3 regions of the Mesorhizobium sp. M0870 genome follow, and region 3 is predicted to be linked to each of the others. Evidence: riboswitches for the same ligand, from Rfam matches in the RefSeq annotation. Region 3 holds a riboswitch; each other region holds the start of a gene.
The links. Region 3 has a riboswitch for cobalamin ahead of NKH97_RS18025 (aromatic ring-hydroxylating oxygenase subunit alpha). Riboswitches for the same ligand answer to the same signal wherever they lie in the genome.

Region 1: it holds a riboswitch for cobalamin, as region 3 does, so the genes downstream of both, NKH97_RS28030 (DUF1636 family protein) here and NKH97_RS18025 (aromatic ring-hydroxylating oxygenase subunit alpha) in region 3, are expected to answer to the same signal.
Region 2: it holds a riboswitch for cobalamin, as region 3 does, so the genes downstream of both, NKH97_RS25165 (ABC transporter ATP-binding protein) here and NKH97_RS18025 (aromatic ring-hydroxylating oxygenase subunit alpha) in region 3, are expected to answer to the same signal.

The regions. Positions count from the first base shown of each region.
Region 1 is NZ_JAMYOI010000032.1:26,007-31,935, reverse strand. Features, by position in the region: gene NKH97_RS28040 (winged helix-turn-helix domain-containing protein) at 1-680, shown strand, start outside; gene NKH97_RS28035 (DUF6348 family protein) at 735-1,409, shown strand; cobalamin riboswitch at 1,780-1,983, shown strand; gene NKH97_RS28030 (DUF1636 family protein) at 2,022-2,450, shown strand; gene cobW (cobalamin biosynthesis protein CobW) at 2,453-3,505, shown strand; gene NKH97_RS28020 (cobaltochelatase subunit CobN) at 3,524-5,929, shown strand, end outside.
Region 2 is NZ_JAMYOI010000025.1:20,133-26,061, reverse strand. Features, by position in the region: gene NKH97_RS25170 (ABC transporter substrate-binding protein) at 1-899, opposite strand, end outside; gene NKH97_RS25165 (ABC transporter ATP-binding protein) at 945-1,733, opposite strand; cobalamin riboswitch at 1,896-2,102, opposite strand; gene NKH97_RS25160 (AraC family transcriptional regulator) at 2,396-3,229, shown strand; gene NKH97_RS25155 (DSD1 family PLP-dependent enzyme) at 3,234-4,373, opposite strand; gene NKH97_RS25150 (D-arabinono-1,4-lactone oxidase) at 4,373-5,650, opposite strand; gene NKH97_RS25145 (MFS transporter) at 5,664-5,929, opposite strand, start outside.
Region 3 is NZ_JAMYOI010000014.1:1-5,929, forward strand. Features, by position in the region: gene NKH97_RS18010 (DUF680 domain-containing protein) at 147-383, opposite strand; gene NKH97_RS18015 (DUF680 domain-containing protein) at 453-653, opposite strand; gene NKH97_RS18020 (DUF680 domain-containing protein) at 725-922, opposite strand; cobalamin riboswitch at 1,430-1,631, shown strand; gene NKH97_RS18025 (aromatic ring-hydroxylating oxygenase subunit alpha) at 1,747-2,994, shown strand; gene NKH97_RS18030 (FAD-binding oxidoreductase) at 3,020-4,120, shown strand; gene NKH97_RS18035 (PqqD family protein) at 4,249-4,680, shown strand; gene NKH97_RS18040 (serine kinase) at 4,730-5,779, shown strand; gene NKH97_RS18045 (glycosyltransferase family 2 protein) at 5,794-5,929, shown strand, end outside.

The DNA.
Region 1 (5,929 bases), on a different contig from region 3:
CCACGGCGCACCGCCGCGGTTTCGAGCGCTTCTATGACCTGCCCGAACGCGTGCTGCCGCAGGCGATCCTCGATCTGCCGGTACCGGCAGCCGAGGACGCGCACCGCGAATTGCTGCGCATTTCTGCCCGCGCCCACGGCGTGGCGACTTCAGGCGACCTGCGCGACTATTTCCGCCTGTCGCCGGCCGACATGAAGGGCCGGCTGGAGGAACTGGTTGAAACGGGCGAGCTGCTGCCGGTGCGTGTCGAAGGTTGGGACAAGCCGGCCTATCTTCATAAAGACGCCCGCCTGCCGCGCAAAGTCGAGGCCCGCGCCCTGCTGGCGCCGTTCGATCCGGTCGTCTTCGAGCGGTCGCGCACCGAGCGGCTGTTCGATTTCCACTACCGCATCGAGATCTACACGCCGGCCGACAAGCGGCAATATGGCTATTATGTCCTGCCGTTCCTGCTCGGCGACAGGATCGTGGCACGCGTCGACCTCAAGGCCGACCGTCCGGCCAGCATACTGCGCGTCCATGCGGCCTATGCGGAGCCCGGTGCACCGCCTGAAACCGCTGCAGAGCTGTTCGAGGAATTGAAGCAGATGCAGGGCTGGCTCGGACTCGAACGCATCGAAGTGACGCCTGCCGGGGATTTGGGTCCGGCGCTGCTGAGCGTGATCAGCGACGGGCGCTCTTGACATCAGCCGTCGGCTGCAGCCGTTTGAGGGAGTTTTGTCGGCCTAGGTTCAATGATGGCATCGCAAGAGGTTCTCGACCTGATTCACGAAGCGTTGATTGCGCATGGGATCAGCGCCATCCGTGGACAGAACGATGTCAGGATTGAACTGGAAGACCTGCGCTTTGAAGCCCAAGTTTTCGACAAGGAGCCGTCAGGCTCGGGTCGTAGGCTTGTTCTCGAAATCTACGTCTTCTCACCGTTGCTAGGCACTCAGCCGGTCATCGAATCTTTTGTTGGACTGGGCGACACGCGTGAACAGGCGATTTTCCAAGCATTCGGAAAATTCCTGATCGGTGTATTTCATGTGCTGATCGAGGGCCTTGCGGAGCATGTTTGCGAGAACATGCAAGCCGAGATTGCATTCTGGCAACGGAATGATGCTGGCTGGAAGATCTACGGTGGACCTGTGATCACACAGGCTGCAGTGGAATGCACTCTCAACCGGACATATCCAGCGTTTTATGCCCGCTTGGAAAAACTGTTCACGGCTAAGGTTCGCCCTGGCAGTCATTTCATCCGGATATTCCTGGCGAGCTATGGCGGAGCACTGGTCGGCAACGAAATTCTCCTGGACAACGAAACTTGGCCGGAAGGTCAAGAGCTCCTCGTTGATCAGGACTGGCACCACGGCGACGGGTACCAGGCGCTGCGTCAGGTCATCCTTGCGTTGCCGGGAGATAACAATTGAGCCAACGTACACAGGCTAGCGGATAAACAATGGATTCAAAGCCGGGCTGACCCAAGAGGTGCAGGAGTGCCTCGATAGGATTTCGTCCTTTTCATGGGACGTACATGCGCAGGCAATCCGAAAACGCTACCCTAGACCTGCTGGAGACACATTTGGCTTCAAAGTTGATGGCATTTACTTCGATGTGGGTGACAGCGCCGGATGGCTGGACCGGCAAGATGGAGATATCCTTCTGACGGCTTTCGTTACAGCTTTTCCTGATCCCAACAACGAAGATGGCATTCGCGAAGAGCGGTCAGTGGTAGTGAAGCGTCCCCGCCCCTGATTTCAGATTGCCCCTGCGTTGCGTTGACACCGCTGCCCGCAAAAGCCTAAATCCGGTTCAGATGGTCTCTTGCCCGCAACGGCAAGAGCTAAGAGGGAATGCGGTGCGGGGCAAAATCCCAAATCCGCGGCTGTCCCCGCAACTGTAAGCGAAGAGCCAAGGCCGAAAGCCACTGGGGAGTTCCCGGGAAGGCGGCTACCAAGGCGATGACCCGCGAGCCAGGAGACCTGCCGTCTGCGACTTTAGAATCCGATCGCCCGGCGGGTTTCCGGGCAAGGAGCCCGATCTTGGACCACGACAGCAGTTTTTCGGCTGGCACAGCGGATATTTCGTCCGGCCATGATGATGCCTTGGCCGGCGTCACCATCATCGTCTGCGCCTCCTGCCGCGATGAGACCGGCGCCGACGCTCATCCCCGCGCCGGCGAATTGCTGGCGGACGACACGCGCCGCGCCGCATCCGGCGACGACATCCGCATCCGCAGCGTCGAATGCCTCGGCAATTGCAAGCGCCGCCTCAGCGCCGCCATCCTGCGCGACGGGTGCTGGAGCTATGTCTTCGGCGACCTGACCACGACCAGCGGCGCCGACCTCGTGACAGGCGCCAAGCTCTTCGCCACCTCGAAGGACGGCCTGATTCCATGGCGCGGCCGCCCCGATAGCCTGAAGCGTGGCCTCGTTGCCCGCATCCCTCCCTTAGACCTGCTGAAGGATTGACCATGACTGCCCCAGATTCGCCTGCGAACCTCTCCCGCGTTCCCTGCACCGTCGTCACCGGCTTCCTCGGCGCCGGCAAGACGACGCTGGTCCGCCATCTCCTGGAAAACGCCGGCGGCAAGCGCATTGCCATCATTGTCAACGAATTCGGCGACATCGGCATCGATGGCGAGATCCTCAAGGGCTGCGGCATAGACACCTGCCCGGAGGAAAACATCGTCGAACTGGCCAATGGCTGCATCTGCTGCACCGTCGCCGACGATTTCGTCCCGGCGCTCGACAAGATCCTCGCGCTGACGCCGAGGGTCGACCACATCCTGATCGAGACTTCGGGCCTGGCGCTGCCCAAGCCGCTGGTCCAGGCGTTTCAATGGCCGAGCGTAAAGAGCCGCGTCACAGTCGACGGCGTCATCGCCGTGGTCGACGGGCCGGCATTGGCCGAAGGCCGCGTCGCCAACGACATGGATGCTTTGCAGGCGCAGCGCGCCGGGGACGAGACGCTCGACCATGACGATCCGGTGGAAGAAGTGTTCGAGGATCAGATCGCCTGCGCCGACCTGATCATCCTGTCGAAAAGCGACCTGATGGACGCCGCCGGCACCGCCCGCGCCAACGCCATCATTGGCGAACACTCCGCCCGCGCCGTGAAGATCGTGCCGACGTCGCATGGCAAGGTCGATCCCTCCGTGCTGCTCGGGCTCGGTCTCGCCGTCGAGGACGACATCGAAAACCGCAAGTCCCACCATGACGGCGCATTCGACCACGAACATGACGACTTCGACACGTTCATTGTCGACATTGCCTCGATCGCCAATCCCGATGAACTGGCAAAGCGTGTCGCCACAGTCGCCGAAGAAGAAAACGTGCTGCGTGTAAAAGGCTTCGTCGAGGTCGGTGGCAAGCCGATGCGGCTCTTGCTGCAGGCCGTCGGGCCGCGCGTCAATCATTACTATGACCGCGCCTGGACCGCGCAGGACGACCGCCGCTCGCGTCTCGTCGTCATCGGCCTGAAGGGGCTGAACCGCCCGGCGATCGAGCGTATACTCGCCGGCTGATCTCGGACACGGGTTGCGATGCACATCCTCACCACGACATCCGCCTCGCTCGACGACCTCGCCGAGCCGGTCGATCTGCGGCAGACGCCGGCGGATATCGTGGCCCTGTCCTTCACCGACAGCGACCTCGCCGGACTGGCGGCAGCCTGGAAGGCCGATGCCGGCCGCCTGCCCTCGATGCGGCTGGCTGCCCTGCGTGACCTGCGCCATCCCATGTCCGTCGACCTCTGGGTCGACAGCGTCGCCCGTCACGCCAAGGTCATCCTCGTGCGCATCCTCGGCGGCTACGACTGGTGGCGCTACGGCTGCGACCAGCTTGCCTCGACCGCCCGCGCACACGGCATAAAGCTGGCGCTGCTGCCCGGCGAATGCCGCGACGAGGATCTGCGCCTGATCGAAGCCTCGACGCTGCCGCGCGAGGAGCTCGATGGCCTGCTCGACTATTTCCGCGAGGGCGGCCCGGCGAATATGAGCGCGCTGGTGCGGAGGCTGGCGCGACTGGCGGGACAGGATGCGGCTTTTGCAGAGCCGGTTCCAGTGCCGAAAGCCGGGTTTTATGAGCCAGGACTTGGGGTCGTTGGTGATCCTTCACACCCCCCTCTGTCCTGCCGGACATCTCCCCCGCAAGGGGGGAGATCGGACTTCATCAAAGCCGGCTCTTTTCCCGTTTCATTAGAAGCTGACGCGTCCGCAACCTCGACAATTGGCGAAATCTCCAATGACAGCGCAATCTCCCCCCTTGCGGGGGAGATGTCCGGCAGGACAGAGGGGGGTGTGAAGGAACTCGACGCTGACAACGTCAACGCTCCTATCATCCCCATCCTGTTCTATCGCTCGATGCTATTGGCCGCCGATGTCGCGCCCATCGATGCGCTTTTCCACGCGCTCCGCCAGCGCGGCATCAATCCGGTCCCCATCTTCGTCTCCAGCCTCAAGGACCCCTCATCCCTGGCGTTCGTGGAAACCGCACTCGCCGCGCTCAATCCCGCCGCCATCATCACCGCGACCGCTTTCGCGTCCGGCGCCGAACCCGGCATTGAAACCCTGTTCGACCGCGCCGGCGTACCGGTCTTCCAGGTCATCGTCGCCACCACCCGCCGCGACGTCTGGGAGACCAACCAGCGCGGCCTGGCGCCCGCCGACCTCGCCATGCATGTCGTGCTGCCCGAACTCGACGGCCGCATCCTGGCCGGCGCCATTTCCTTTAAGGGCGAGAGCGAGATCGATCCAGCACTTGGCCACCGCGCCTTTGCCAACCGGCCGGAACCGGATCGTGTGGCGCAAGTGGCTGACCGCGTCGCGGCCTTTATCCGCCTGCAGGAGACAGCCCGCGCCGAACGCAAGCTGGCCATCCTGATGCCGGATTATCCCAGTGCCCCCGGCCGCACCGGCTACGCCGTGGGTTTGGATGTCCCGTCCAGCGTGCTGGCCATGCTGCAGGACCTCAGCGAACAGGGCTATGTCGTTGAGGGGATTCCGCAAACGCCGCGTGAGTTGCTGGCGCGGCTGGGCCAGGGCGGGCATGGCTTGGCCTTGAGGGATTATGTGGAGTTCTCGAAGGCACTGCCGTCTGCAGCAATTGCTGCCGTAGATGCAGCTTGGAAGGCTGAATATGAGATAGGTTTGTGCGAGGCACCCCCCTCTGTCCTGCCGGACATCTCCCCCGCAAGGAGGGAGATCGGCAGTTCCGCCATCGGCGCTCATTCTGCGACGTTCGTAGCTGGCGAAAGCGGCAATGAGAGCTCAATCTCCCCCCTTGCGGGGGAGATGTCCGGCAGGACAGAGGGGGGTGCTCAAGCGCCAACCGCCGCCCACTTCCCCTTCCGCGCTGCCACCTTCGGCAACATCACGGTCGCCCTCGCCCCAGACCGCGGCCGCTCCGTCGACCGCCGCGCCGACTACCACGACCCGACGCTGCCGCCGCGCCATGCGCTGATCGCCTTCGGCCTGTGGCTGCGCAAATCGCTCGGCGTCCATGCGCTCGTCCATGTCGGCGCGCACGGCACGCTGGAGTGGCTGCCGGGCAAGACCGTTGCGCTTTCGGAGAGCTGCTTTCCCGAGATCGTCACCGGCGCCATGCCCGTCATCTATCCCTTCATCGTCTCCAACCCCGGCGAAGCGGCGCAGGCCAAGCGGCGCATTGCCGCCGTCACCCTTGGCCACCTGCCGCCGCCACTGACCGATGCCGAGCTGGACGAGAACCAGCACAAGCTGGAACGGTTGGTCGACGAATACGCCCAGGCCGACGGGCTCGACCGCCGCCGCCGCGACCGCCTTGCCAAGCTGATCGTCGAGACGGCGCAGAAGACCGGCCTCGCTTCCGAAGCCGGCGTCGCCACGACCGACGCGCCCGACGAAGCGTTGCGCCGCATCGACGCCTGGCTCTGCGACCTCAAGGATTTTGCCATCAAGGACGGGCTGCAT
Region 2 (5,929 bases), on a different contig from region 3:
ATGTTGGCCGGGCCGGGAGTAAGTTCGGCATAGCGCAGCGCGACGAAGCGCTCGTTCTTGACCGCGTCGGTCTCCTTCATGGCCGGATGCGCCTTCAGGAAATCGAGCAGTTTCCTGTAGCCACCGCCATCCTGGTAATCGAGCAGGATGAGGAATTGCGGATTGCGCGACGCCACCGTTTCCCAGTCCGTATTGCCCCAACTGGTGTCCATGTCGGCCATAATGTTGTCGCCGCCGGCGGCTGATATCATGGCGCTGGGGATGGCGAATTTGCCTGCGGTGAACGGCTTGTCCTCGCCGGAATCATAGAGGAAGACCCGCGTTCCCTTGGCGTCGCCGACCTTGGCGGTGATGTCGGCGAGCCGCGTCTTCCAGCCGGAGACAAGCTTCTCAGCTTCGGCCTCCTTGCCGAAGATCTTGCCCAGCTTTTCGACGTCGCCATAGAGCAGGTCCATCGAGGCGGCGGGGCGGCTCTTGTCGAGATGGACGCAGCTTTCCGTCAGCACCAGCGTCTTGATGCCGTGCGGAGCAAGCGTGTCGGGCGTCACTTCACCACCCGGCTTCATGCCATAATACCAGCCGGCGAAGAAAAAATCGGGCTCGACCGCGACGAGGTTTTCGAGCGTCGGATATTTCGGCGCCAGTTCCGGGATCGAACCCTGCTCGGCCTTGAACTCAGGACCCACCTTGTACCATCCGGTGATGCCGGTCAGGCCGACGATCGACGGCTGCAGTTTCAGCGCGAAAGCCATCTCGGCCATGTTGAGATCCTGGATGACGGCGCGCTTCGGCGGCGCATCGAAGGTCAGCGGCTTGCCGCAGCTGTCGACAGTTACCGGGAAGGCCAGGGCTGTCGAGGCCAGCAGCGAGAAGGCAAGCGAAAAAGCAAGGCGTTTCAAGGGTTTGCTCCTGTGGACGGGATGATCGATATGGGACGGCTTCAATCAGGATGGCGGCGCGGCACGGTTCGGAACATCGAACACCGTCAGTTCGCGGTCTTCGGTCGGATGGCGCAGACGCAGCACATCGATGCCGAAAATTTCGCGAATCAGCTTTTGGGTCAGCGCTTCGCGCGGTGCGGCGAGCGCTTGCAGACGGGCATGGTTCATCACCGCCACCCTGGTGGCGAACGGTGCCACCAGCGCCAGATCGTGCAGCACCGCGATCACCGTCATCTCGAAGCCTGCCACGAGGTCGAGCAGTTCGCCGCGGGCGCGCGGGTCGAGATGGTTGGTCGGCTCGTCGAGGAACAGGATCTTTGGCTGCTGGGCGATGGCGCGGGCCAGTTGGGCGCGCTGGCGCTCGCCGCCCGACAGCGAGCCGATGGTGCGGCCAAGCAGCGGCAGCAGGCCGGTCCGGCGCAGCGCATCGACGACAATGTCACGCTCCTCGCTCCTGCGCCGTAGCCGAGCGTGCGGGACCCGGCCCAGCTCGACATAGTCGATCACCGCCAGCCGCGGATCGGGCTGGTCGGTCTGGCCGACCACGGCGATATGCAGTGCCCGCTCGGCGGCGGAAATCCTGTCCAGCCGGCGCCCGCCGAGGTTCACCTCGCCGGAACTTGGCCGCAGCATGCCCGACAGCATGCGCAGCAGCGTCGTCTTGCCGGCGCCGTTGGGACCGATGATGGCTAGGCGATCGCCAGCGGCCACCGAGAAGCTGACCGCCTGGACCAGATCCCGCCCGTTCGCCATGGCGCAGAGGTCACGGGCTTCGAGAAGCGCTACGGGCATCGGCTGCCCGCCAGATTGCCGGGATGGCAAAGCGTGCTCACGATGATGCGATGATCGATAGAGCCGTCCAACTTTCCGTCACTTTCCAAAACTGGCGACGGAAGGAAGCTGGCGAAGCGGCCGACAAGACCGGGATTCGCGTTTCCTCCCGGCACACCCCGTCCGGTCAACTCAGTGATGGCAGGTCTCCTGGCTCGCGGGTCGTTGCGCCATCCTGCCTTCCCAGCCTTGCCGGCCAGTGGCATTCACGGATTTTGCTCGCCGCTTACAGTTGCGGGGGCAGCCACGGCCTCGACCCCTGGGGATCTCACCGTGTTCCCTTTTCACCCCTCGCCTTTCGACTCGGGGACCATCACCGCTTCAGCGTAGATTTCCCCCAATCGCTTCGCAATGAATTTCTCGGACGGAGTGGTGGGCCGGCTAGGGGAAACATGCATTTCCCGCTCTCGATATGTAATAACATTACGCATTTAGAGGATGCCGCCTGGCGCTGTCAAGTGAAGCCTGCCGAATTTGGCTCGTCGGCGGCAAGGGGCGCTCCAACGCTGCGCCATATCGGTGCGACTGTGACGGGATCGGTGCGATTGCGCGGGATGCGCAATTTCGATCAAACTGGCCGCGCCAGGAAACGGCAGGATGATCTGGCCAATGCGAGGAGCAAAATGAACCCGACCGAGAAAGCGCTGTGGTTCGTCGAAAGTCATCTGCCGGAGGCGATCTCGCTTGACGATGTCGCGCAAAGCAGCGGCGTGTCGCGTTTTCATGTGACGCGGGCTTTCGGCGCTGCCACGGGCCGCTCGGTGATGGGCTACATGCGCTCACGCCGGCTCACCGAGGCGGCGCGCAAGCTGGCCGGCGGGGCGCCCGACATTCTCTCCGTCGCGCTCGACGCCGGCTACAACTCGCATGAGGCGTTCACCCGTGCCTTCCGCGATCAGTTCGGCACCACGCCGGAACTGGTGCGCGCGCAAGGCACACTCGACAAGCTCGACCTCGTGGAGCCGATCCTGATGGACCAGTCCTTCCTCACCAATCTCGAACCACCGCGTTTCGAGACCAGCCGGCCGTTCCTGATCGCCGGCCTCGGCGAACGCTACAGCTGCGAAACCAGCGCCGCCATTCCGATGCAATGGCAGCGCTTCGGCCCCTATATCGGCAACATTCCGGGCGAGGCCGGCGACGTCGCCTATGGCGTCTGCGTCAACGGCGACGATGCCGGCAATTTCGACTACATCGCCGGCGTCGAAGTGTCTGATTTTTCCGACCTGCCGAGGGAATTCAGCCGGGTGCGGGTGCCGGCGCAGAAATATGCGGTCTTTGCCCACCGCGAACACATCTCGACCATCCGCCGCACGGTCAATACGATCTGGAACAAATGGCTGCCGGCTTCCGGCCACGAGATATCGGATGCGCCGGAATTCGAACGCTACGGCCCTGAGTTCGACCCACGCAGCGGCAATGGCGGGCTGGAGATCTGGATACCGGTGAAGGCGTAGTCGGTCAGGCCATCGGCAGCGCCGGCCAGCGATCGACTATCCCGCCGCCGGAAAACACAGCGATCGACCCGAACTGCTGCAGCACGGCTTCGCTCTGCGTCGGCCTTAGAAACGCGTAGTCGCCGGGCTTTGCGGTCGCGTCGGCGGGCAAGCCCATGAATTGCTGGTTGGAGGACAGGCCGAGCAGCCCGTTCGCCTTCATGCCTTCGGGGAAGACGGGCTCGGCCATCCACTTGCCGCCATAGAGATAGCAGCCCTTGCGCGGGAAGCGGCCGAGCGCCTGCAGCAGGCGGGTGACGGCCGGCGGGCCAGGCAGCATCGGCTCGACCATTTTCAGGATCGGCGTGGCGATGAAGGCCGCCGGCTGGAAGCCGTCGAGGCCTGGCGTATCGAAATCACTGGGCAGCACAAAGGCCGAGCCCATCGAAACCTCGTTGGCCATGCCGCCATGATGAAGCAGCGCGGTCTTGCTGCCGCCGATGTTCAGGATACGGCGCTGGTCGGCGCCGAGACAGGCGACGAACGCCGACGCCTGCGCCGACGCCTTGGCCAATGCCTTTGCCGGTCCGCCGAAAAGGCCGGGAATGAGCGGCGCATGCGCCTCGTAGGCCATGACGCCTTCGCAATGCAGCCGGGCCGGCAACGCGCTCAACGCCTTCGACAAGGCCTCAGGATTGGCGAACCCGCCGCGATGCAGCCCGACATCGATCTCGAAAGCGATGCGCAGGCCGATGCCGAGTTCGCCAGCGAGGGCGCCATATTCCGCCAGTCTCTCCTCGCTGTCGATCAGCCAGCAGACACGCGACCAGTCAACATTACCCTTCACCAGCGCAGCCCTTGCCGCACCGATCGGCATCGGCTTGCCATAGAGCAGATCGGCATCCGGGAACGCCTTCAGCACCGCCTCGCTGATCGGCGGGTGAAAGGTCATGAAGCGCTCACTGCCGAGCGCCTTGCCGATATGCGCAAGCAGCGGCAGGCAGGCGAGCGATTTGTCGACCAGCCGCACGGCCAGGCCGGGATCCAGTCTCTCCTTTACCAGGGCAATGTTGCCGTCCAGCCGGTCGCGATCGAGCAGCAGGCAGGGCTGGAAGATGCCGGCTTCCTTCAGCGCATCGGACAGGGTGGAAAAATAGGTGCTCATCATTCGATGCCGAACAGGCCGGCCATATAGGGCGAGACGAAGCGGTTTTGCGGATCGACGTCGCGGCGCACCGCCATGGCATCGTCCCAGCGCGGGTAGAGCTTTTTCAGATCCGCCGCTTTCAGGCTGTGCATCTTGCCCCAATGCGGCCGGCCGCCATATCTGCGGAAGATCGGCTCTGCCGCCCGCATGAACGGCAACGGATCGTTCGCTGCATCATGGTGGATGGCGATGGAGCAGGTCAGCCTGTTGTAGAATGGCGAAAGCCAGAACTGGTCCGGCGCGACCGAGCGCACCTCCATCGGGAAATAGACCTCGGGAAAACGCTTCTCGGTCAGCTCGATGATCTCGGCCAGCGCCTTCGGCCCTTCCTCGAACGGCAAATGATATTCCATCTCGTTGAACTTGGTCTGCCGGTCGCTGGCATAGACGTTGAGCCAGTCCTGCACGTAGTCCTCGGCCGGCAATTTGGCGATGGCGCCCAGGATCAGACGGCCACGCAGCGATGGCAGCCAGGCAAGTGAGGTGCGCAGCCTGCGCAGTGTCCTCAAACCCGCCTCGTCCTCTTCCGGCGGCCGTGTGGTGGGTGCGGCGTCGCTGAAATCGCTGGCGATGAACTGCGCATAGCCGGAAAACGGAATGTAGTAGAATTCGGCCGAGCGATGCGCGGCCATCATTGCCTCGAAATCGCGCAGCATCTCGGTGATCGGCAGCACCCATTTGCGGCGGCGCAACCGGTAGGTCGCGATGTTGTTCAGCGTCACTTCGGTGAGCACGCCGAAAGCGCCGAGCGCGACACCGATGGCATGGATCATGTCCTGATCCCCTGCCCGCTTGAAGTCGCGGACCTTGCCAAGCCCGTCGACGATCTGCACCGTCTCCAGTTGCGTGTGATAGGCGCCGAGCGTCGGTCCCGAGCCGTGCGTGGCTGTGCCCAGCGCGCCGCCGATCGCCTGGCGGTCGATATCGCCCATGTTGGGCAGGCCCTGGCCAATACCTTGCAGGATGCCCATCAGCGCGCCGAGCCGGGTCCCTGCCCGCACCCGCGCCTGATGTTTTTCAGCGTCGTGCGAGACCAGCCCTTCCAGTCTCTCCAGGGACAGGATCGTGCCCTGCGATTTCACCAGCGGCGTGAAGGAATGACCGGCGCCGGCGACGCGCACCGGGCCAGGCGCGGTCCGGACGAGATCACCGAGTTCACCGGCATCGCCGGGGCTGGCGATCAGCTTGGGCTCGGCGCTTACAAAGCCCGACCAGTTGCTCCAAACGTTTGACATGCCACCTCCCCGCTCAGGCAACCGCACGACGGCGACGTGACACAAGGACGAACAGACCGAGCAGCGCCACGCTGGCCACCGCGCTGGCGGCGGCGAATTCCGGCACCGGCCGGAAATCCTTGCCATCGATGAGCAGCGACGCCGCGATCGGTCCGATCGCCAGGCCGAAAAGCTGGGCCGCCGGCACCAGCAGCACAGCGGTCCGCGTCTCGTCGGCGGTGATCGCCAGACGTATCTGGTAGGGCACGATGAACAGCAGGATAAAGCCCATAGCCAAGG
Region 3 (5,929 bases):
CCCCTCCTTTTTTTCCCCGCTGCCGCCGGGGCTTTCCCCTTTCTGTGGGCTCTCCCCCGGGCGCCCTGTGCCTGCCCCGCGTCTGGCACCAAAAACCCCCGGGGGGACCGCCCCCCCGCTCTTTTGTAGAAGATCAGCTTCGGCTGTTAACGGCCGAAGAGATTCCGGTCGCTGCCCTGAGGGGCGGACTTCTCCACGTCGCCCGACGAATTGAGCAGCTTCTCGACGAGGCTACCGCTGTTGCGGACCGAGCTCGTATGCGCGCTGTCAACCGAAGTAACCGCAGGCTGATTGGCGCCATTGGAGCCAAAGTTGTCGCTGCCGGCGAACGCGCTGCCGGTGATGGCCAGAACGGCGGCGGCAGCAATAAGGATCTTGTTCATTTTAATCTCCTGAATTCTGGATTTCGCCAGGACGGCAGACACAGCTGCCGTCGCTTGCGAAATTGGCTGTTAGCGACCGAAGAGGTTACGGTCGCTGCCCTGAGCGGGCGTCTGGGCAGCCGGTTCCGAGGTCTTGGTGGAAGCCGTGTACGACTGGTCCACTGCGGCGGCAGGCTGGTTAGAGCCGTTCGAACCGTAGTTGTCGCTGCCGGCGAAAGCGCTGCCGGAGATGGCCAGAACGGCGGCGGCAGCAATGAGGATCTTGTTCATCTTAAATACTCCTGAATGTCTGAATTTCGCCAGGGCGGCGGGCGAGCCCGCCGTCGACTGGGAATCGGCTGTTAGTTGTTGCCGAAGACGTTGCGGTCAGCACCCTGGGCAGGCGCCTGAGCAGCCGGTTCCGACTTCTTGGTCGAAGCGGTGTACGAGCTGTCGACAGCAGTGGCTGCCGCGGCGTTCGAACCGTAGTGGTCGCTACCAGCGAAGGCGCTGCCGGAAATGGCCAGAAGGGCTGCGGCAGTGAGAATGATCTTTTTCATTTTTGTACTCCAGTATCGTCTTTTTCCGTCCGTCTAGCGGCGTGTCTTGGAAATGAAATCGCGTCGTTCGGACAGCCCCGATGTGGGAGGGCAACCCCGCCTTTTCCAATCACGAAGTTGTTCCGTGTGGACCATGAATCCACACCTTGAAATTGTGCCAAGGGAATCTACGGGTATATTTTTCTTCTTTAAATCAGCATGTTAAGTGTAACCGCTGGATGGATCACTGACTGTTTCAGAGGCCCAGCGTTCACACCGTCCTGCACGCACCGTCAACAGAAACGAACCGTTCGGTTCGATTTTAGATCGAGCTAATAGTCACTTTTCGAAACCGTTAACCTTTTTTGACCCCGCCAAGGGGTCCGATTCGGGGATATCGCAGCCGGCAAAATGGTCATCCGGGAGGTGGATTTCAGCCCGCGACGGTCTGCGGGAACGTTCGCAGGCCGTGTCGCGCCGCATGGATACGATGTCGTTTTCATGCCGACGGCGCGCCCCCGATCGTGGTTAGATCATACCATCTCAGGTGCCGCTTCGTGACGACGAGGCGGAGAATTGGGAAGCCGGTCAGAATCCGGCGCTGCCCCCGCAACGGTGGTGGAGTTCAAGTCGCAACGGGAGACCACTGGGCAACTGCCTGGGAAGGTGTCGCGATGGTCCGCAAGGACAACTCCAGAGCCCGGAAACCAGCCCGAGATTGTTAGACTCGACTGATCGCGGTGGGCGGTCAAGAGGTGGATAGCGCATGTCTGGCACCTAGCCGGCCTGCGTTTCAATCCTTCCTCCATCACCACCAGTTCAGTCCTTAGAAACGAGGACAGGACATGGATACCCGCAACGACATGCTAAGGCTCCTGAAGGGGCGCCGGCAAGGCTTTTCGCTGGAGCAGCCCTTCTACACCGATCCGGACTACTTCAAGCTCGACATGGAGCTGATCTGGTATCGCGACTGGCTGTTCATCGGCCATGATTGCGAACTGCCGAAGCCGGGCAGCTACATCACCGTGCAGATCGGCGACTATCCGGTGGTCCTTGTCCGCGACCAGCACGGCAAGATCAACGCCTTCCACAATTCCTGCCGCCATCGCGGCAGCCGTGTATGCAACACGGAGAAGGGCACGGCGGCAAAGCTCGTCTGCCCCTATCACCAGTGGACCTATGAGCTGGACGGCCGCCTGCTGTTTGCCCGCCAGATGGCCGACGGTTTCGACAAGAGTGATTTCAGCCTGAAGCCGGTCGCCTGCGAGAGCGTCGGCGGCTACATCTTCATCTGTCTGGCCAAGGAGCCGGCGGATTTCGCGCCGATGCGGGCGATGATCGAACCCTATCTTTTGCCGCACCGGTTGCGTGAAGCAAAGATCGCCTTCGAGAGCACGATCGTCGAGAAGGGCAACTGGAAGCTGGTCTGGGAAAACAACCGCGAGTGCTATCACTGCGCCGCCAATCATCCTGAGCTGTGCAAGACCTTCCCCGAGGCTCCGACCGTGACCGGCGTCAACGGCGCCGACAGCGACCCTGAAATGGTCGCGCACTGGGCCAAATGCGAGGCATCAGGCCTGCCGAGCAAATTCCGCATCGATCCGGCAGGGCAGTACCGCGCCACCCGCGCGCCGCTGCTGCGCGATGCCGTCAGCTACACCATGACGGGAAAACGGGCGGTCCAGAAGAACCTGTCCGACAGCGTTTCAACCGACCGCATCGGCTCCTTGCTGCTTTATCATTATCCGACAACCTGGAACCATATCCTCGGCGACCATGCCGTCACCTTCCGCGTGCTGCCGATCAGTGCCACGGAAACCGCGGTGACGACAAAATGGCTCGTCCACAAGGATGCGGTCGAAGGCGTCGACTACGATCTCGCTGAGCTCACCCATGTCTGGACCGAGACCAACGACCAGGACCGTCGCATCGTCGAGGAAAACGCCTTCGGCATCTTGTCGCCGGCCTACGAACCAGGCCCCTATTCGGAGCTGCATGAGGGCGGCGTGATCCAGTTCGTCGAGTGGTACGCGTCGTTCATCGGACCGCGCCTTGCAGAAGGCGACCGGCCGGCCCTGCGCAGCGTCGCCTAGCCCAGGGGACAAGAGGATGAATGCGATGACGGACCTTGGCCTCTATCGCCATCTCGACCAGATGACGCCCTGGAACGACAGGCTGCAGGTGCTGGAAGTGATCGGCGTCAGTGACGAAGCGCCTGACGTGAAGACCTTCACCTTCCGCTCCGACAACCAGACCTGGTTCCGCTACAAACCGGGCCAGTTCGTGACGCTGGAATTACCGACATCGGACGGGCCGCTGATGCGCACCTACACGCTGTCGTCCTCGCCGTCGCGGCCGTTCTCAATCGCGGTGACGGTCAAGGCGCAGGCGGGCAGCACCGGTACGCGCTGGATGTTCGACCATCTGACGCCGGGCTCGCACGTCAAGGCCTATGGGCCGACCGGCGACTTCTCGCTACACAGCCACCCGGCGGCCAAATATCTGTTCATTTCGGCCGGCTCCGGCGTGACGCCGATGATGTCGATGCTGCGCTGGCTGAACGACTGTGCGCCATGGACAGATGTCGGCTTCGTCAACTGTGCGCGCCGCCCGGAAGAGATCATTTTCCGCAAGGAACTCGAGCTGCTCGGCAGCCGCATGCCCGGCCTGTCGCTCGGCTTCATGATCGAGGAGCGGTCGAGCCGCGAGGGCTGGTTCGGCCATATGGGCCGCATCGACGCGATCCGGCTGCCATTGCTGGCGCCCGATTTCCGTGAGCGCGAGATCTTCTGCTGCGGCCCCGATCCCTTCATGCGCGCCGTGCGCGGCATGCTGAACGCCGCCGGCTTCGACATGGCGAAATACCATCAGGAAAGCTTTGCGGCGCCTGCCGTGGAGGAGATCCAGGCGCCGTTCTCGCCACTGCCGGAAGACGGCGCCGCCGTTGCCGTCGAGGCCGTGACGCCGATCCGGTTTTCGCTTTCCGATGTCGATGCCGAATGCGTCGCCGGCCAGACCGTGCTGCAGACGGCACGCGCCTCTGGGGTGCGGATTCCCGCCGCCTGCGAGTTCGGCCTGTGCGGCACCTGCAAGGTGAGGAAGGTCGCGGGCGACGTCGAGATGAGTCACAATGGCGGCATCCTCGATCACGAAATCGAGGACGGCTTTATCCTCGCCTGTTGCTCGAAGCCGCTTTCTGCGCTTGAAATCGAAGCGTGACCGGCTGCGCTCGCCCGAGTCTGCGCCATCTTGCCAAAAACCCTGCAAATGGTTAGACGCCTGCAACGGTGGGGTTGACCGTAAGGCCCGAAGATCATCTCCGCGGCCTGCTCGGCGGGGGAGCAAACATGCGACAATCCGGCATCTATGCCATTGCCAGCAAGGATATCGTCTTTGAATCCTTCGACGGCGAAGCCGTCGTTCTTGACCTGACCACGGGCAAATATTTCGGCTTCTCTGATTCAGGCAGCAGACTTTGGGATGCACTGTCGTCCGGCGTGCCTGCCTCCGAACTGGTCGGCGCCGCGACCGGAATTGGCGCCCTCGATGCCGCCGCGATTGACGGCTTTGTTTCACAATTGCTCGAATTCGGTTTGCTGGCGGCCGTAACCGATGGCATGGCAAGACCGGTTCCAAGCGAATTGCTGGCTCAGCTCGCCGCTGCCAGAGAGCCCCTCAAGGTCGACATCCATGACGATCTCGCCGATCTCATTGTCGTCGATCCCATCCACGAGGTCGAGGAGCCCCTCGGCTGGCCCGCGGTGAAGCAAGCCAACTGAAGCGCCCATCAGGTTCTCGTTGCCGGACAGCTCCGGAACAGGCAAACCCATGCCGAACATCACTCTCGAAAACCTGGCTGACTACGCACGTCATGTCCTGGCGCAAGCAGAGAGCAGCGCCGCGCATTATCCACTGACCCGCAAGGCGAGCTTGCCGCATCTGGATCTGACCGCGCATGTCAGCGCCGGCGCGTTGGCGGATGCCTTCGCTCATGGCTTTGTCACGGCTCCGGGCAGCCGAACGCCTGCCGACATCTGCCGCGTCTTCGTCGCACATCCCGGTATTGACGGCATCGCGGTACCGGCCAGTTGGGGCCAGGGACCCTTCACGCAGCATGGCTTCGCCACCCAACTGGCGGAAGCAGGATTGCGCGGCAACCATTTCCACGACCTGGATTTCTGGCAGTTCTATGATCCGCAACGTCGCGTTGGCGTGCAATTGATGGCTTCGGCCGACGCCTTTCCGCCGTGGGAGCCGGGAGCGCCGCTGCGGGCTTTCCTGCATTGGGAATATGGGGCGCGCGGCATGCGCCTTGCCCATGCCGGCACGCTCGGCGCCAATGGCAAGGGCGTGCTGCTGGCCGGTGCGGGCGGGGCCGGGAAATCTGGAACCGTCGCCGCCGGCCTCCTCAACGGACTGGACAGCGTCGGCGACGACTATGTGCTGGTCGACCTCTCCAACGGCGTGACTGCCCGCCCGTTGTTTTCAACACTCAAGCAGGATCCCCAGGGATTCGCTCGGCTTGGGCTGAAGCACCGGCTGCCGGCGCATGGCCCGCTTAACTGGCAAGGCAAATATGCGTTTCACATTGATGACATCGCTCCCCGGCCGGTGCCTGAAACTCTCGACATCGTCGCGCTGTTGGCGCCACATATCGGCGGTGGTGGGGCAAGTTCGATCGTGCCGGTGTCGCGCAGGGATGCCATGATCGCCTTGGCGCCGTCGGGCATAGCGCAGATGCCGGGCGAGCGGGAGAGCGGCTTTCGCTTCTTCAGCGACCTGACCCGCCTGCTGCCGTGCTATCGTCTGTCGCTGGGGACGCAGCCTCAGGAGATAGCCGGCACGATTGCGGACTTTCTCGCGCGGGGCGATTCGTGAAACTGAGCGTGATAATGCCCGTCTACAACCGTGAGCGCTATGTCGTTTCGGCATTGCGCTCGCTGGTGCGGCAGCGGGACGCCGCCGATCTCGATATCATCGTCATCGACGACGGCTCGACCGACGGCTCTACTGAGGCCGTGCGCTCGA